DNA from 2 places in the Enterobacter sp. JS8-1 genome. Region 2 is predicted to be linked to the other one. Evidence: predicted binding sites of a transcription regulator. Region 2 holds the regulator's gene; the other holds the start of a gene.
The links. Region 2 encodes Fur, which represses iron uptake genes when iron is present. Its sites were predicted from a motif close to ATAATAATGAGAACNACTATCAA; they were not measured.
Positions count from the first base shown of each region.

Region 1: the regulator Fur is predicted to act here: its motif matches at 6,276-6,298, upstream of ACOQH0_RS19810 (siderophore-interacting protein).

Region 1 is NZ_CP185805.1:4,159,912-4,168,094, reverse strand. Features, by position in the region: gene ACOQH0_RS19835 (helix-turn-helix domain-containing protein) at 1-409, shown strand, start outside; gene ygjG (putrescine aminotransferase) at 495-1,874, opposite strand; gene ACOQH0_RS19825 (methyl-accepting chemotaxis protein) at 2,300-3,820, shown strand; gene ACOQH0_RS19820 (methyl-accepting chemotaxis protein) at 4,149-5,708, shown strand; gene ACOQH0_RS19815 (PadR family transcriptional regulator) at 5,705-6,199, opposite strand; gene ACOQH0_RS19810 (siderophore-interacting protein) at 6,347-7,111, shown strand; gene ACOQH0_RS19805 (DNA repair protein) at 7,112-8,183, opposite strand, start outside.
Region 2 is NZ_CP185805.1:1,385,555-1,393,737, forward strand. Features, by position in the region: gene glnS (glutamine--tRNA ligase) at 1-231, shown strand, start outside; gene chiP (chitoporin ChiP) at 679-2,076, shown strand; gene chiQ (ChiQ/YbfN family lipoprotein) at 2,124-2,450, shown strand; gene fur (ferric iron uptake transcriptional regulator) at 2,554-3,000, opposite strand; gene fldA (flavodoxin FldA) at 3,292-3,822, opposite strand; gene ybfE (LexA regulated protein) at 3,978-4,265, opposite strand; gene ybfF (esterase) at 4,394-5,167, opposite strand; gene seqA (replication initiation negative regulator SeqA) at 5,351-5,899, shown strand; gene pgm (phosphoglucomutase (alpha-D-glucose-1,6-bisphosphate-dependent)) at 5,924-7,564, shown strand; gene potE (putrescine-ornithine antiporter) at 7,654-8,183, opposite strand, start outside.

The DNA of each region.
Region 1 (8,183 bases), 2.1 Mb from region 2:
TTTGTGCAAGCTGGCCGCCGCGCTCGGCATCTCGGTGGCGGATATCGTCAATGTCTCCAGCGAGCCGCTGGTGCACATTATCGAAGAAGCGGCGATCCCGGTTCTGTGGCAGGGCGCACAGGGCGGTTACGCCAGGCTGCTGGCAGGCACCGCGGGCCCGGACATGATTGAGCTGTGGCAGTGGGAGATGCATCCGGGGGAGTATTTCACCTCGACAGGGCATCCGGCGGGAACCTTTGAGCTGCTGCACGTGAACGAAGGCGTGTTGACGCTGACGGTGGACGAGACGGTTACGCAGCTGAACGCTGGCGCGTCGGCGGTGGCGAAAACCGAAGCGGCGCACGGTTATGCGAACGAAGGGGAGAGCGTACTGCGCTTCACTATGACGGTGGCGGAGTTTCACCGTTAAAAAGCAGCCCGGTGGCGCTACGCTTACCGGGCCTACATATGCAGTATTTTGTCGGCCGGGTAAGCGTAGCGCCACCCGGCGTTGATTACGCCTCTTCCACACTGACCCTGAGCGCTGCCAGCGCTTTGCGCGCCGCTTTCAGCACCTGCTCACACTGCTCAATCGTCAGCGTCAGCGGTGGCTCAATGCGGATGGTTTTCGAGTTGTTGAGCGTCCCGGCCACCAGCACCCGCTGGCGGAACATCTCGCTCGCGAAGCTGTAGCCGATTTCGTTGTCGACAAACTCGATTGCCATAAGCATCCCTTTACCGCGCGCCTCCTGCACAAGGTCCGGATATTCCCGGCCCAACTGGCGGAAGCCGTCCAGCAGCATGTCGCCTTTCTGCTCCGCCTGCGCGGGCAGGTTTTGCTCCAGCAGCACGTTGATGGTCGCCAGCGCCGCCGCACAGGCCAGCGGGTTGCCGCCAAAGGTGGTGGTATGCAGGAACGGGTTGTCGAACAGCACCGAGAACACCTCTTCCGTCGCAACCGTCGCGCCTATTGGCATCACGCCGCCGCCGAGCGCCTTCGCCAGGCACAGGATGTCCGGCTGAACGTTTTCATGCTCGCAGGCAAACATCTTGCCAGTGCGCCCCATGCCGGTTTGCACTTCGTCGAGGATCAGCAGCGCGCCAAACTCATCGCACAGCTGTCGCACGGCGGGCAGATAGCCTTGCGGAGGCAAGATCACGCCGCCTTCACCCTGGATAGGCTCCAGGAGCACCGCTGCCACATCGTCGCCGGTTTTACGGCATTCACTCAGCACGGTGCGCATGGCGTTAATGTCACCGAACGGCACGTGGCGGAAGCCCGGCAGCAGCGGCATAAACGGTTTGCGGAAGGTGGATTTGGCGGTCGCCGACAGTGCGCCCAGGGATTTCCCGTGGAACGCGCCGCTGGTGGCGATAAAGGTAAATTTCCCGCGCGGTGACTGGTACGCTTTGGCGAGTTTAATCGCCGCTTCGACCGATTCCGTGCCGCTGTTGCTAAAGAAGCTGTACTTCAGTTTGCCGGGCGTTAAGGCCGCCAGCGTTTTCGCGAGCATGGCGCGAAGCGGGTCGAGAAGTTCCTGGCTATGGAGAGGTTGTTTCGCAAGTTGATTCTGTACGGCGGAAACCACAACTGGATTACGGTGCCCCACGTTGAAAATACCAAAACCCCCCAGGCAATCGATAAATTCCTGTCCCTGGGTGTCGACAAGCGTGTTCAGACTTCCCGCTTGCCACTCTACGGCTCCGTAATCCCCGCCGGCGGTAACAGATTTGCGATACTCAAGAAAACCAGGATTCACATGCTCTTTAAAGTAATCGATGACCTCTCGGTTAAGTTGTTTCATCTCCTCATGATCGAGCGTTCGCTTCTCAATGAGATTCAGTGCGTGCGCGGTACAGGCAAGAGCCGAGGCGCTGGAAGGTAACCTGTTCAAAATGTGCTCCCGGGGATCGCGTATCACATGATACTGCGTTAAGTATTGCAGGGATTACGCCACTTCAGCGGACTTAACGAAAATCGGGATAAATACCAGGTTAAAATAATGTTGCGCAATATTTAATCATGCCGATACCAGCCTGATGGGATGAAGGCCGGAGGGGAGAGCGCGATGGATGGGGTCAATTGCACCGGAGTGGTGCGAAAGATGCCACTTAAGTGGGCGTTAATAGATCATGCTTTACAGGTAATTTCTCTACGAAAGTATTTTAAATCAATCGATTAGAAAAGCGTACAGAAAGTGCGGTTTACCCGAAATTTGCGATCTCGATCGGATTTAACAACTAAAGATAAATTTGTAACCGCCGAAAAAACAATAAACCACAAAATTAACACTCGAATAACCTGCAAGGAATGCCCGCCATGTCCTCTCCATCCTTTGTCACCCAGAATGAATTCCCTCTGGATAGTGACACCACTCTTATGTCTACCACCGATCTCCAGAGCTACATGACCCATGCCAACGACACCTTTGTGCAGGTAAGTGGCTATACGCTCCAGGAACTGATGGGACAGCCTCACAATATGGTGCGTCACCCCGACATGCCGAAAGCGGCCTTCGCCGACATGTGGTACACGCTGCAACAGGGGGAACCGTGGAGCGGGATTGTCAAAAACCGCCGTAAAAACGGCGACCACTACTGGGTGCGAGCGAACGCCGTGCCGATGGTGCGCCACGGAAAAATGACCGGCTATATGTCGATTCGCACAAAAGCGACGGCTGAAGAGATTGCGACCGTGGAGCCTTTATATAAGGCGCTCAATGAAGGCCGTTGTAAAAAACGTATCCATAAAGGGCTGGTGGTGCGCAAAGGCTGGCTCGGGAAGTTACCGGCTATGCCGCTGCGCTGGCGGGTTCGTAGCGTCATGGCGGCGCTGTTTACGGTGATGGCTGCCACGCTGGCGTTAACCTCTGCGGGGTGGCCATCGCTGGTGGCTGCTGCCGTCGTGATGGTCGTCGGGACGATGCTGTTCGAGCAGCAGATTGTCCGACCGATGGAAAATGTCACGCGTCAGGCGCTGAAGGTCGCGACCGGTGAGCGTAACAGCGTGCAGCACCTGAACCGCAGCGACGAGCTGGGGCTGACGCTGCGCGCGATCGGACAGCTGGGGCTGATGTGTCGCTGGTTAATCAATGATGTTTCAAGCCAGGTGGTGAGCGTGCGCGATGGCAGCGATAAGCTGGCGCAGGGGAATGACGATCTCAACGACCGCACGCGTCAGACCGTCACCAATGTGCAGCAGACCGTGGCGACGATGAATCAAATGGCCGCCTCGGTACAAAGCAACTCAGAAACCGCTGCCGAAGTCGATAAGCTCTCCGTGGCGGCCAGCAACGCGGCGACCAAAGGCGGAAATGCGATGCAGACGGTGGTGAAAACCATGGATGATATTGCTGACAGCACCCAGCGGATTGGCTCGATCACTTCGCTTATCAATGACATCGCTTTCCAGACCAATATTCTGGCGCTGAACGCGGCAGTGGAAGCGGCACGCGCAGGCGAACAGGGCAAAGGCTTTGCGGTCGTGGCCGGTGAGGTTCGTCACCTCGCCAGCCGCAGCGCCAGTGCGGCTAACGATATCCGTAAGCTGATTGACGCCAGCGCCAGTAAGGTACAGTCCGGCTCCGATCAGGTTCACGCGGCAGGCCGCACAATGGATGACATTGTTGAGCAGGTGAAAAACGTCACGCAGCTTATTGCCCAGATTAGCCACGCCACGTCTGAACAGGCTACCGGGCTGTCCGAGTTAACCCGGGCCGTTGCCGAACTGGACAGTATTACCCAGAAAAATGCGGACCTGGTAGAGGAGAGCGCGCAGATCTCCGCCATGGTGAAGCACCGTGCGGGGCGTCTCAAAGATGCCGTGACCGTGCTCCATTGAGCCAGTAATGTTCCAGAAAAGCCGTTTATGCCACCAGGTCTAAACGGCGTTTTAATGTGATTATTTTTAATGTTTATTGTTAATGTGATATTAAATAACTAAAAAAATCCGCTCAGTTATTTATGCCTGCCTAAGTCAGTTTTCCCCGATGCTATTTCAGAAATGCCCTCTCTGGTGGTTACGCAACGATCGATGCGCCAAAATTAATAGACTGTACCTATCCATTGTGATGGTTATGAAATAAAAAAACGATCAAAGTCATAAAGTTAGCGCGTTCGTTACCGATAACGGTGATCGTCTGAGAAATAATCACATCGATGGAGTAAATATGTTCTTACATGACGTAAAGATCGGCACGAAATTATTTCTGGCGTTTGGGTTCTTTATTGTTCTGATGATCGTCAGTGCGAGTGTCTCATTGCTGAGCCTGAATCGGGCGAACAACGGGATGCAGACTATCATTACCCACGATTATCCAACCACGGTAAAAGCCAACCAGCTAATCGACAACTTCCAGGAATTTATAAGCACGCAGCAGCTTATGCTGCTGGACGAGCAGGGCACCTACACGGGGCAATCTCAGCAGCGTCTGAAAGAGATCAGCGAGCACATTACGGTGATCCTGGGCGAGCTGAACAACGCGTTGCAGGATCAGAAGTCTCAGCAGGTGCTGGCGGATATCCGCAGCGTGCGCCAGCAGTATCTGGACTCGCGCTACCGCATTTTACAGGCGGTACAGAACAACAACCGTGCGGGCGCTATCCAGGAGATGATGACCAACACCCTCACCGTGCAGCAGGCTTACAAAGCGAAGGTGCAGGCGCTGATCGCCATCCAAAACAACGAGATGCAGAGCGCGGGCGCGCAGGTGGACGGTGATTTCCGAACCAACCGCATGCTGCTGCTCCTGATCACGCTCTTCAGCGTGGCGGCGGGCAGCCTGATCGGCTGGTTTATCGTACGCTCCATTACCCGTCCGCTGGGCGAGGCGGTGAGCTTTGCAGAAGCCATTGCCGATGGCGATCTGACCGACAGCATTACGTCTCACGGTAAAGACGAAACCGGCCTGTTGTTGCATGCGCTGATGGAGATGAAAACCCGTCTGCTGGAGATTGTGCAGCAGGTGCAAACCGGCTCGGAAAACATCTCCAGCGCCGCCGCGCAGATTGTCGCAGGCAACCAGGATCTGGCCGCGCGCACCGAAGAGCAGGCCAGTTCCGTCGAGCAGACGGCAGCCTCGATGGAGCAGATCACCGCGACGGTGAAAAACACCGCGTCGCACACCGGGGAAGCGACCACCCTCTCTGCCGATGCCGCCACGGTGGTGAAAAACAACGGTGAGATGATGAAACAGGTGACCAGCAAAATGCGCCTGATTAACGAAACATCCAACCGGATGTCCGACATTATCGACCTGATCGACGCCATTGCCTTCCAGACCAATATTCTGGCGCTGAACGCAGCAGTCGAGGCGGCACGTGCGGGAGAGCACGGCCGTGGCTTTGCGGTGGTCGCGGGCGAAGTGCGCCAGCTGGCACAGAAGAGCGCCTCTTCGGCGAGTGAAATCCGCCAGCTGATTGAAAGCTCCACCAGCCAGACTCAGGACGGGATGAACCTGGTGGAAAAAGCCAGCGGGCTGATCAACGGGATGGTCGGCAACGTGGAGGAGATGGACGTGATCCTGCGTGAGATCCGTCAGGCCAGCCATGAGCAGACGGAAGGCATCTCGCAGATCAACAGTGCGATTGGCCTGATTGACGCCACCACCCAGCAGAACTCGGCGCTGGTGGAGGAGTCCGTTGCGGCGGCGGCATCGCTGAACGATCAGGCGATGCACCTGAAAGAGTTGGTAAAAGTGTTCCGCGTCAGCGAGCGCGCGCTCGCTTAATCCAGCTGGGAGATCTCCAGCGCCGCGCGGTCGATCACGCCGACGATCTGCTTGAGCTGCGCGTCGCTGAGCTCTCCCTGATTCACCTTCAGGTCCAGCACCGCTTTGAAGTTTTCCAGCGCCCGCTTCATCTGCGGGTTTTTGCGCAGCTGGAAGCCGACGCTGCGCGCTTTGATGCGCACCTGGATCTGTTCCAGCTGTTCCCGGTTTTCATCCAGCCAGTTTTGTCCTTCAGCGGTTATCGCAATTTTCTTACGACCGCTCTCTTCTTCCGTAATGGTGATAAACGTCTGATCCTGCAGATAATCCAGGGTTGGGTAGATCACGCCCGGGCTCGGCGTGTAGTTCCCCTGCGTCAGGTTCTCGATCTCTTTGATCAGCTCATAACCGTGACTGGCATTGCGGGTCAGAATATCCAGGATCACCAGCCGTAGATCGCCGTGGCCGAAAAAGCGCGGTCGGCGTCCACCGCCTTCATGTTCGTGTCGCATAGTGACTCTCTTAATTTGATATATCTAAACTATATCTTAGATATATTCAGATGCAATCTAAAAGATCTTGCATTCTTGGTTAATAGCAATCATTATCATTAAAAAATCAATTTCGATATATCGTATTCACCTGAGAAGGGCATAAAAATGACATCAACCCGTTACCCTCAACGTGTCCGCAATGACCTGCGCTTTCGCGAGCTGAACGTGCTCCGCGTCGAGCGCGTCAGCGCTGGCTTCCAGCGCGTTGTCCTCGGCGGTGAGGCGCTGGAAGGCTTTAGCTCCCGCGGTTTCGACGACCACACCAAGGTCTTTTTCCCTGCGCCGGGCGCGACCTTTGTTCCGCCCGTTGTCACCGATGAAGGCATCGAGTGGGGCGACGGCGTGCGCCCGCAGGCGCGTGACTATACGCCCCTGTTCGATGAGGAGAAAAATGAGCTGGTGCTGGATTTCTTCGTTCATAATGGCGGCGTTGCCTGCAGCTGGGCGGTAGCGGCCAAACCTGGCGACAAACTCACTATCGGTGGGCCGCGCGGATCGCTGGTGGTGCCGGAAGATTACGCCTGGCAGCTGTACGTGTGCGATGAATCCGGGATGCCCGCGCTGCGCCGCCGTTTAGAAGGCATCGCAAAACTGCCGGTACGCCCGGACGTTCATGCGGTCGTGACCGTGGGTGACGGATCTTATAAGGACTATCTGGCGCACCTGAGTGAATTCAACCTCACCTGGATTGTGGGCCACAACCCGCAGGCGGTGGCCGATCATCTGGCGACGCTGGCCGTGCCCGAAGAGGATTACTTTATCTGGCTGACCGGGGAAGGGAAGGTGGTGAAAAACCTGAGCCGCCAGTTTGAAACCGACGCGATTGACCAACAGCTGGTGCGTGCCAGCGCATACTGGCACGCTAAATAGTCAGGCTGCGGACTCCAGCTGCGCTTCGCTCACCTGATGTTCGAGCGAGGCGCGGACCTCATGCAGCGCCTTCTCCTGCTGGGCAAAGTAGGCTTCCATATTGTTCAGCGACGACACCAGCAGCCAGGATTCTTCTTTCTCCAGCTCCGCCAGCTCGTTCACTAAGGTGTCGATTTGCTCGCGCACCTGCGCCATTTTTTTGCGGATACGCTCCAGATCGTTCAGCCTGTCGCTCGCCATCATTGGCTCAAAGCCCTGCTGCAGGCGTGCCACCAGTGAACGGATCGCTTTCACATCCCCGCGCTGTTTGGCCTGGTTAAGCTGCACCATCATGGTGTTAGCTTCTTCTTTCAGATCGTCTGCCACCAGATCCGGGTGGCACAGCTTGCTCGCCTGACGCCACAGGCGTTTCAGCTCGTTCCGATCCTCTTCCGAGAGATCTTTCCCTTTGCGCAGACGTACTTCGGCATCGTGATGCTGCTCGCGATACTTCTCGTACTCTTCGTTAGCCTCATCGCGCGCCTGGCGCGCGGGCTCTTCTTCACGCGTTAAGCCGCTCTCCAGTTCCAGCGCTTCGGCCAGAAGATTGGCAATCAGGTTGCTTTGCTGCTGCAGCTGTTTACGCGCCTCGGCAGCCTGTACGGAATCGGCCGGGAGATCGCGCCAGCGCTGGGTGAGCGTTGCCAGCACCTCTACCGCCTGCGCCATATAGCGCTGACAGCGGCGATAATCTTCTTCGCGACGACGCGCCTCCGCCTGCTGACGGCGCAGGTTTAACTCCGCCAGCGTTTTACGCAGGGCGAGGATCTGCTGCATCAGCGGCCCGAGACGGGAGAAATAGAGATCGTTGAACTCATCAAGCTGCTGCACGCGGGCGTTGCGGCGGTCAATCAGGTCGCGCAGACGCTCTTCCAGCGCCTTCAGCTCCAGCTTGCTGGCGGCCACCTGCGGGTCACGCCACGGGGTCACGGCGCGCTGGCCCTGCAGCCACGCGGTGATGGCCCTGATAGCTGCGGTGTAGTTCTTATTCTCAAGCGCCATGACGATTGCCTGTAGCTCCTCGTCAAACGCT
Region 2 (8,183 bases):
GTGCCTAACCCAGGCGCGGCTGACGATTTCCTGGCGACCATTAATCCTGAATCACTCGTTATCAGGCAGGGTTACGCTGAGCCGTCCCTGAAAGCGGCTGAAGCGGGTAAAGCGTTCCAGTTCGAGCGTGAAGGTTACTTCTGCCTGGACAGCCGTTACAGCACCGCAGAAAAACCGGTATTTAACCGTACCGTCGGCCTGCGTGACACCTGGGCTAAGATCGGCGAATAATATTGCTGCTCTGGTCAAGGAGAAACAAACGCCGCTTATTGCGGCGTTTTTTTTATTTAATGATCATGGTATTAAGCCAGGGCTTAAAGATAAGCCGCTAAAATATCAGGTCAATGAGGTGCTACTTATTTTTCTAAAAAAAAGTTTGTATTTTTACGAAATACAAAAAGGATGAAAAATAAACAGCAAATACCTGCGCTACCCGCTGAAATTTCTGATATTTCCCCGCCAATCCTCGCTCTCCTCTAAATGTTACAAAGCACTACGAATTATGTGCACTTCGTCATAATCCTGACTTTTGCCCACGGAAAAGCATTGATAATTCGCGTCGCGAAAAATAACCTAAAGGCGGTAGTTAATTCGAGGGTATTTCTAACTACCCCTGACCTTTTGGTCTTTTATATTTTCGCCGTTAAGGCGTTTTAATTCGTCAAAGAGGAATAATCTATGCGTACGTTCAGTGGCAAACGTAGTGCGCTGGCGCTGGCTATCGTCGGTGTGACAGCAATGTCGAGCCTGGCGATCACCCCAGAAGCTAAGGCAGAAGGTTTCATCGATGATTCTACCCTCACGGGCGGTATTTATTACTGGCAGCGTGAGCGTGACCGTAAAGACGTCACTGAAGACAAATACAAAACCAACCTTTCGCACTCCACCTGGAACGCCAACCTGGACTTCCAGTCAGGCTATGCCGCGGATATGTTCGGTCTGGATATTGCTGCCTTCACCGCCATTGAAATGGCTGAAAACGGCGACAGCGCACACCCGAACGAAATCGCCTTCTCCTCCAGTAACAAAGCGTATAAAGAAGACTGGTCTGGCGATAAAAGCGGTGTCAGCCTGTACAAGGCAGCAGCGAAATTCAAATACGGCCCGGTGTGGGCACGTGGGGGCTATATTCAGCCAACCGGTCAAACGCTGTTAGCGCCGCACTGGAGCTTTATGCCGGGTACCTACCAGGGTGCGGAAGCCGGGGCTAACTTTGACTACGGCGATGCGGGCGCGCTGAGCTTCTCCTATATGTGGACCAACGAGTACAAAGCACCGTGGCACATTGAGATGGACAAGTTCTACCAGAACGATAAGAAAACCAAAGTCGATTACCTCCACTCGCTGGGCGCAAAATACGACTTCAAAAACGACCTGGTCCTGGAAGCTGCATTTGGTCAGGCGGAAGGTTATATCGATCAGTATTTTGCTAAAGCCAGCTACAAATTTGATGTCGTGGGCAGCCCGCTGAGCACCAGCTACCAGTTTTACGGCACGCGCGATAAAGCCAGCAATGGCACCGTTAACGATATCTATGACGGCACTGCATGGCTGCAGGCACTGACCTTCGGCTACAAAGTGGGCCAGGTCGATTTACGTCTGGAAGGAACATGGGTGAAGGCAGAAGGGCAGCAGGGCTATTTCCTGCAGCGTATGACGCCAACCTACGCGTCCTCTAACGGTCGTCTCGATATCTGGTGGGATAACCGCTCTGACTTCAACGCCGACGGCGAAAAAGCGGTGTTCTTCGGCGCAATGTATGACCTGAAAAACTGGAACCTGCCTGGCTGGGCGGTGGGTGCATCTTACGCTTACGCCTGGGGCGCAAAACCTGCGGATATGGCGACACCGGACGCGTACTACGATCCAAACTATCGTCTGAAAGAGTCTTCTTACAGCCTGGATGCAATCTACACCCTGCAGGATGGCCGTGCAAAAGGCACGATGTTCAAACTGCACTTCACGCAGTATGACAACCACTCCGATATCCCGAGTTACGCGGGCGGTTACGGCAACATCTTCCAGGATGAACGTGACGTGAAATTCATGGTCATTGCGCCATTCACTATCTTCTGATGAACACACCGGCGGGCAATGTCCCGCCGGTATGGAGACTGCACATGATGAAAAAAATCGTAATCGTCGCGTTGCTGGTATCAGGGCTGGTGGCGTGTGCTCAGACTGAGGCACCAAAAGAAGATTCCCGCCTGAAGGAGGCCTATAGCGCCTGTATCAATACGGCGGAAGGGTCGCCCGAGAAAATCGAAGCCTGTCAGAGCGTGCTGAACGTGCTGAAGAAAGAGAAAGCGCATGAGCAGTTTGCGACGCAGGAAAACGTCCGCGTGATGGATTACCAGGCCTGCATTCAGGCGCGTAAAACCGGTAACGATCAGGAAGTGGCGAAGCGTTGCGATAAGATCTGGAGCGATATTCGCAGTAACAATAAATAAGTTGCTTTATGCCCGGTGGCGCTGCGTCACCGGGCTTTTTTTTGCCCAAAAACAGGCAAAAAAAAAGCCAACCTTACGGCTGGCTCAGAGTATAAACACGATATTATTTTGCGTCGTGCGCGTGGTCGTCTTCACGGCAATCGCCTTCAGCACAGTGACCATACAGGTACAGGCTGTGGTTGGTCAGGCGAATACCGTGACGTGCGGCGATTTCACGCTGGCGTGATTCGATGGAATCATCGCTGAATTCAATAACCTTGCCACAATCGAGGCAGATCAGGTGATCGTGATGGTGCTGCTGGGTCAGCTCGAAAACGGATTTGCCGCCTTCGAAGTTATGACGGGTAACAATGCCCGCGTCATCGAACTGGTTCAGCACACGATACACGGTTGCCAGCCCAATCTCTTCACCCATGTCGATAAGACGTTTGTAGAGGTCTTCCGCACTGACATGGTGATTGTCTGGCCCCTGAAGCACTTCAAGGATTTTTAACCGAGGAAGCGTTACTTTCAGGCCAGCCTTCTTTAATGCGGTATTGTTGTCAGTCATGCGGAATCTGTCCTGTTGCTAAACGATTCACTTCTAATGAAGAAGTGACAGAAAATGCACTTGGGATAATGCGTCTCATTATAGAACTGCCATGGCTAAATGAAAACTGCAAGTCTCAAGCAAAGTATGCTTATAAAAACGTGGTATCACCAACAAACTTGTTCGATGGCATCCACTTTTTACCAGGGGGATATTGTACAGGTCTGAACGAAAAAGTTAAAAGTTTGTAGCAATTAATTTAATCGGTTTTACCTGGTAAGCGGGCGCAACCGGAGTTGCGCCACCGGGAAATCAGGCGTTAAGAATGTCGTCGAGGTTCAGTTCTTCGCGAACCTGCTTAACCCATTTCTCAACGCGTTCAGCGGTCAGTTCCGGCTGACGGTCTTCGTCAATGGCCAGGCCGACAAAGTGGTCGTCGTCTGCCAGGCCTTTAGAGGCTTCAAAGTGGTAACCCGCCGTTGGCCAGTGGCCCACAATAGCAGCACCGCGCGGTTCAATGATGTCGCGGATGGTGCCCAGTGCGTCACAGAAGTATTCTGCGTAGTCTTCCTGGTCGCCACAACCGAACAGCGCGACCAGCTTACCGTTGAAGTCAACTTCTTCCAGGGTTGGGAAGAAATCGTCCCAGTCACACTGCGCTTCGCCGTAGTACCAGGTCGGGATACCCAGCAGCAGGATGTCATAGCCTTCGAGATCTTCTTTGCTGCTCTTGGCGATGTCGTGCACATCGGCAACGTCTTTACCGAGCTGTTTTTGAATGTTTTTTGCGATATTTTCGGTATTGCCGGTATCACTGCCAAAGAAAATGCCGATGATTGCCATGAGTAAAATAACCTCTTGAAACTTAATGGTATGGTGGCGCAATTTGTCCACGGATAAGGGCAATAATAGCAGAACAGGCAACCCTGCGGAAACAGCTATCGCGCAGGACTGCACTCTGTGCTACATGAAAAGGGTCATAAAGGGGATTTTCAGACTTATGCCTTGCTGCGCAATGTCTCAAGTTGGGTGATTAACATCTCTTCAATCAGTTCGCTGCGGCTGATGTTACGCGCCTCGGCCAGCTCATTTAGTGCATCGACAGCATCGGCGTTCAGCTTCAGTTCGACACGCTTAAGCCCACGATTTTTATCGCGTTTAAGCTGGTTGCGTTTATTGATACGCAGCTGTTCATCGCGCGAGAGCGGATTCGTTTTCGGTCGTCCCGGTCGACGCTCATTCGCGAACAGATCTAGTGTCGTACGGTCCGTTTGTTCTTTGGCCATGATTCTGAGACTTCGGGGGAAATACGCCGCCCTGCTAATGCCCGGGCGATAAGCGCGCCATCATACATCACCGAAAACGGCACGCCAACGACTGGAAGCCCACAACCTTCCAGTCGCTCTCTTTTTAATCAATTTGCAGTATCAGAGAGATAGCGACGAATGGCGCGCAGCACGGCGTCCGGTTTTTCGGCGTGAACCCAGTGCCCGGCACCGGCGATCACATGGGCGCGAGCCTGCGGGAATTGGGCCAGCAGCGTGTCGCGGTAGGCATCGGTAACGTAAGGCGAGTTTCCGCCGCGAATAAAGAGGGTAGGGTGTGGCCACGCGGGGACGTTTTCCCAGCCCACGATGTTGTTGTATTGCTCCCAGAGCACCGGCACGTTAAAACGCCATTGCCCGTCGACAAACGACTTCAGCAGGAACTGCACGACGCCTTCTTCATCCAGATGCTCACGCATTACGGCGGCGGCCTGTTGGCGTGTTGCGACGCCCGCTTCTGTGACCGCATTAATAGCGGCGAAAATCTCATCGTGACGGCGGACGTTGTAATCCACAGGCGCGACGTCAATGACAACCAGCCCGTTGATACGCTCTGGCGCAAGCGCCGTCAGGGCCATCACCGCTTTGCCACCCATGGAATGCCCGATCAGCGTTACCTTCTGCAGGTTATGTGCATCCAGCGTATCCAGCAGATCCTGCGCCATCGCCGCGTAGGTCATCTCGTCGGAACGCCCGGAAAGACCGTGATTGCGCATATCAACCTGTAAAATATCGTGGTCGGAAACCAGATCGCGCGCCAGCACGCCCAGGTTATCGAGGCTACCAAACAGCCCGTGAACCAGTACGATGGGAGAATTATTGTTCGGCGATTGTGCAGATTGCGCTCGGGTATTCAATTTCATGGCAAAGTTCTTTTTTTACGTATGTCAGGTTAGGGTATCATGTTGACCATTCTGCCGCCCGGCTGCAAGGATCCAGTTTAATCTGACTTTTGCCGCCTGCCGGGTTTGACGCTATCCGCTGTTGGGATTTGACCTTATAATCCCAACGACTTGTATTCAGATAAGATATCGCACTGGATTAAGATGAAAACAATCGAAGTTGATGACGAACTCTATCAGTTTATTGCCAGCCAGACGCGGCATATCGGGGAGAGCGCGTCCGACATTTTACGGCGTATGCTTAAAATTTCCGCCGCCTCACAGCCTGCTACCCCTGTCACAAAAGATGTCGTGTCTCAGCCGAGCGTTGTTGCACAAGCAAAACCTGCCGTGATACCGGCAAAAGATAAAGTGCGCGCAGTACGTGAACTGCTGCTGTCTGATGAATACGCAGAGCAGAAAAAGGCGGTTAACCGCTTTATGCTGGTGCTGTCTACACTTCATTCACTGGATAACAAAGCGTTTGCTGAAGCGACCGAGTCGCTCCACGGTCGCACCCGTGTCTATTTCGCGGGCGACGAACAGACGCTGTTACAAAATGGCAATCAAACCAAACCTAAACATGTCCCTGGCACACCGTACTGGGTCATCACCAATACCAATACGGGCCGCAAGTGCAGCATGGTTGAACACATCATGCAGTCCATGCAGTTCCCGGCGGAATTGATTGAAAAGGTTTGCGGTACAATTTAACCCTTGCATCAAAAGGACCAGGCAATGGCAAATCACAGCCGTGCAGGCCAACCTGCACAACAAAGCGATTTGATTAACGTCGCTCAACTGACCGCGCAGTATTACGTGCTGAAGCCGGTCGTGGGCAACGCAGAACACGCAGTGAAGTTCGGCACATCTGGTCACCGCGGTAGTGCGGCGCGCCATAGCTTTAACGAACCGCACATTCTGGCCATTGCCCAGGCCATCGCGGAAGAGCGCGCCAAAAATGGTGTTACCGGTCCATGCTACGTGGGGAAAGATACTCATGCCCTGTCTGAACCGGCGTTTATTTCCGTACTGGAAGTGCTGGCAGCGAACGGTGTGGATGTGATTGTTCAGGAGAACAACGGTTTCACGCCAACGCCTGCGGTCTCTAACGCAATCCTCGTACACAACAAAAAAGGTGGCGCACAGGCTGACGGTATCGTCATTACGCCATCTCATAACCCGCCAGACGACGGTGGCATTAAATACAACCCGCCTAACGGTGGCCCGGCAGACACCAACGTCACCAAAGTGGTGGAAGACCGTGCGAATGCCCTGTTAGCCGACGATCTGAAAGGCGTTAAACGTATCACTCTGGATGCCGCCATGGCGTCCGGTCATGTGAAAGAGCAGGATCTGGTTCAGCCATTCGTGGAAGGGCTGGCGGATATCGTCGATATGGCGGCCATCCAGAAAGCCGGTCTGAAGCTGGGCGTGGATCCGCTGGGCGGCTCCGGTATTGAATACTGGAAGCGCATTGCAGAGCATTACAAGCTGGATCTGACCATCGTGAACGATCATGTCGATCAGACCTTCCGCTTTATGCACCTCGATAAAGACGGCGCGATCCGCATGGACTGCTCCTCCGAGTGCGCGATGGCGGGCCTGCTGGCGCTGCGTGATAAATTCGACCTGGCGTTTGCTAACGACCCGGACTATGACCGTCACGGTATCGTCACCCCTGCCGGGCTGATGAACCCAAACCACTATCTGGCCGTTGCAATTAACTACCTGTTCCAGCATCGCCCGCAGTGGGGCAAAGAGGTGGCTGTTGGTAAAACGCTGGTCTCCTCTGCGATGATCGACCGCGTGGTCGAGGCGCTGGGCCGCAGGCTGGTGGAAGTGCCGGTGGGCTTCAAGTGGTTCGTTGACGGTCTGCACGACGGCAGCTTCGGCTTCGGCGGTGAAGAGAGCGCGGGCGCGTCCTTCCTGCGCTTCGACGGCACGCCGTGGTCAACTGACAAAGACGGCATCATCATGTGCCTGCTGGCGGCGGAAATCACCGCGGTCACCGGTAAGAACCCGCAGGAACATTACAACGCGCTGGCGGAACGTTTTGGTGCGCCAAGCTATAACCGCATTCAGGCTGGCGCGACCTCTGCTCAGAAAGCCGCTCTGTCCAAACTCTCTCCGGAGATGGTCAGCGCAAGCACCCTGGCGGGCGATCCGATCACCGCGCGTCTGACGGCGGCGCCGGGCAACGGTGCGTCTATTGGTGGTCTGAAAGTGATGACCGAAAACGGCTGGTTCGCTGCGCGTCCATCCGGTACGGAAGATGCGTACAAAATCTATTGCGAAAGCTTCCTCGGCGCTGAGCACCGTCAGCAGATTGAGAAAGAAGCGGTAGAGATTGTCAGCGAAGTGCTGAAAAACGCGTAAGTGCGGTTTGTGTGCCGGGCGGCACTGCGTTTGCCCGGCCTGCAACAGCGATCGTAGGCCCGGTAAGCGCTAGCGCCACCGGGCTTTTTTTAACTATGCTTATTCTTCAATTCAAACCGCGGTGACACCAAACCGTACAGCGTCCAGCCCATAAAGGTCACCATCGCGCCATACAGCATCGCTTCCTGGCCGGATGAGTAGAGCGCATAGAAGCTGTAGATTGCCCCAATCAGCGCCACGATATTGGCCGCTCGCGCCTTGCGTGGATCCACCTTCGCGACTTTCTGAATAATCACCAGCGCCGCCATCGACAGAATGTACGGAATGATATTTGTCACAACCGCCAGGTTGACCAGTACGTTGAACTGGCTGTTCAGCGATGGGCTAATGGTCATCAGCGACAATCCGCTCTGGAAGATGACAATCGCCAGCATGCCCTGCACTGGCGCATCGGCCTTGCTTACGCGGGAGAAGATTTTCGGGAAGTAACCTTCATCTGCGGAGGATTTAAACACCTGCGCAATGGTGAACTGCCAGCCGAGAAGGGAACCGCAGCAGGACATCACCATCAGACCCATAATCACTTTCCCGACTTCCGGCGTGAACATCTGCGCGAAAG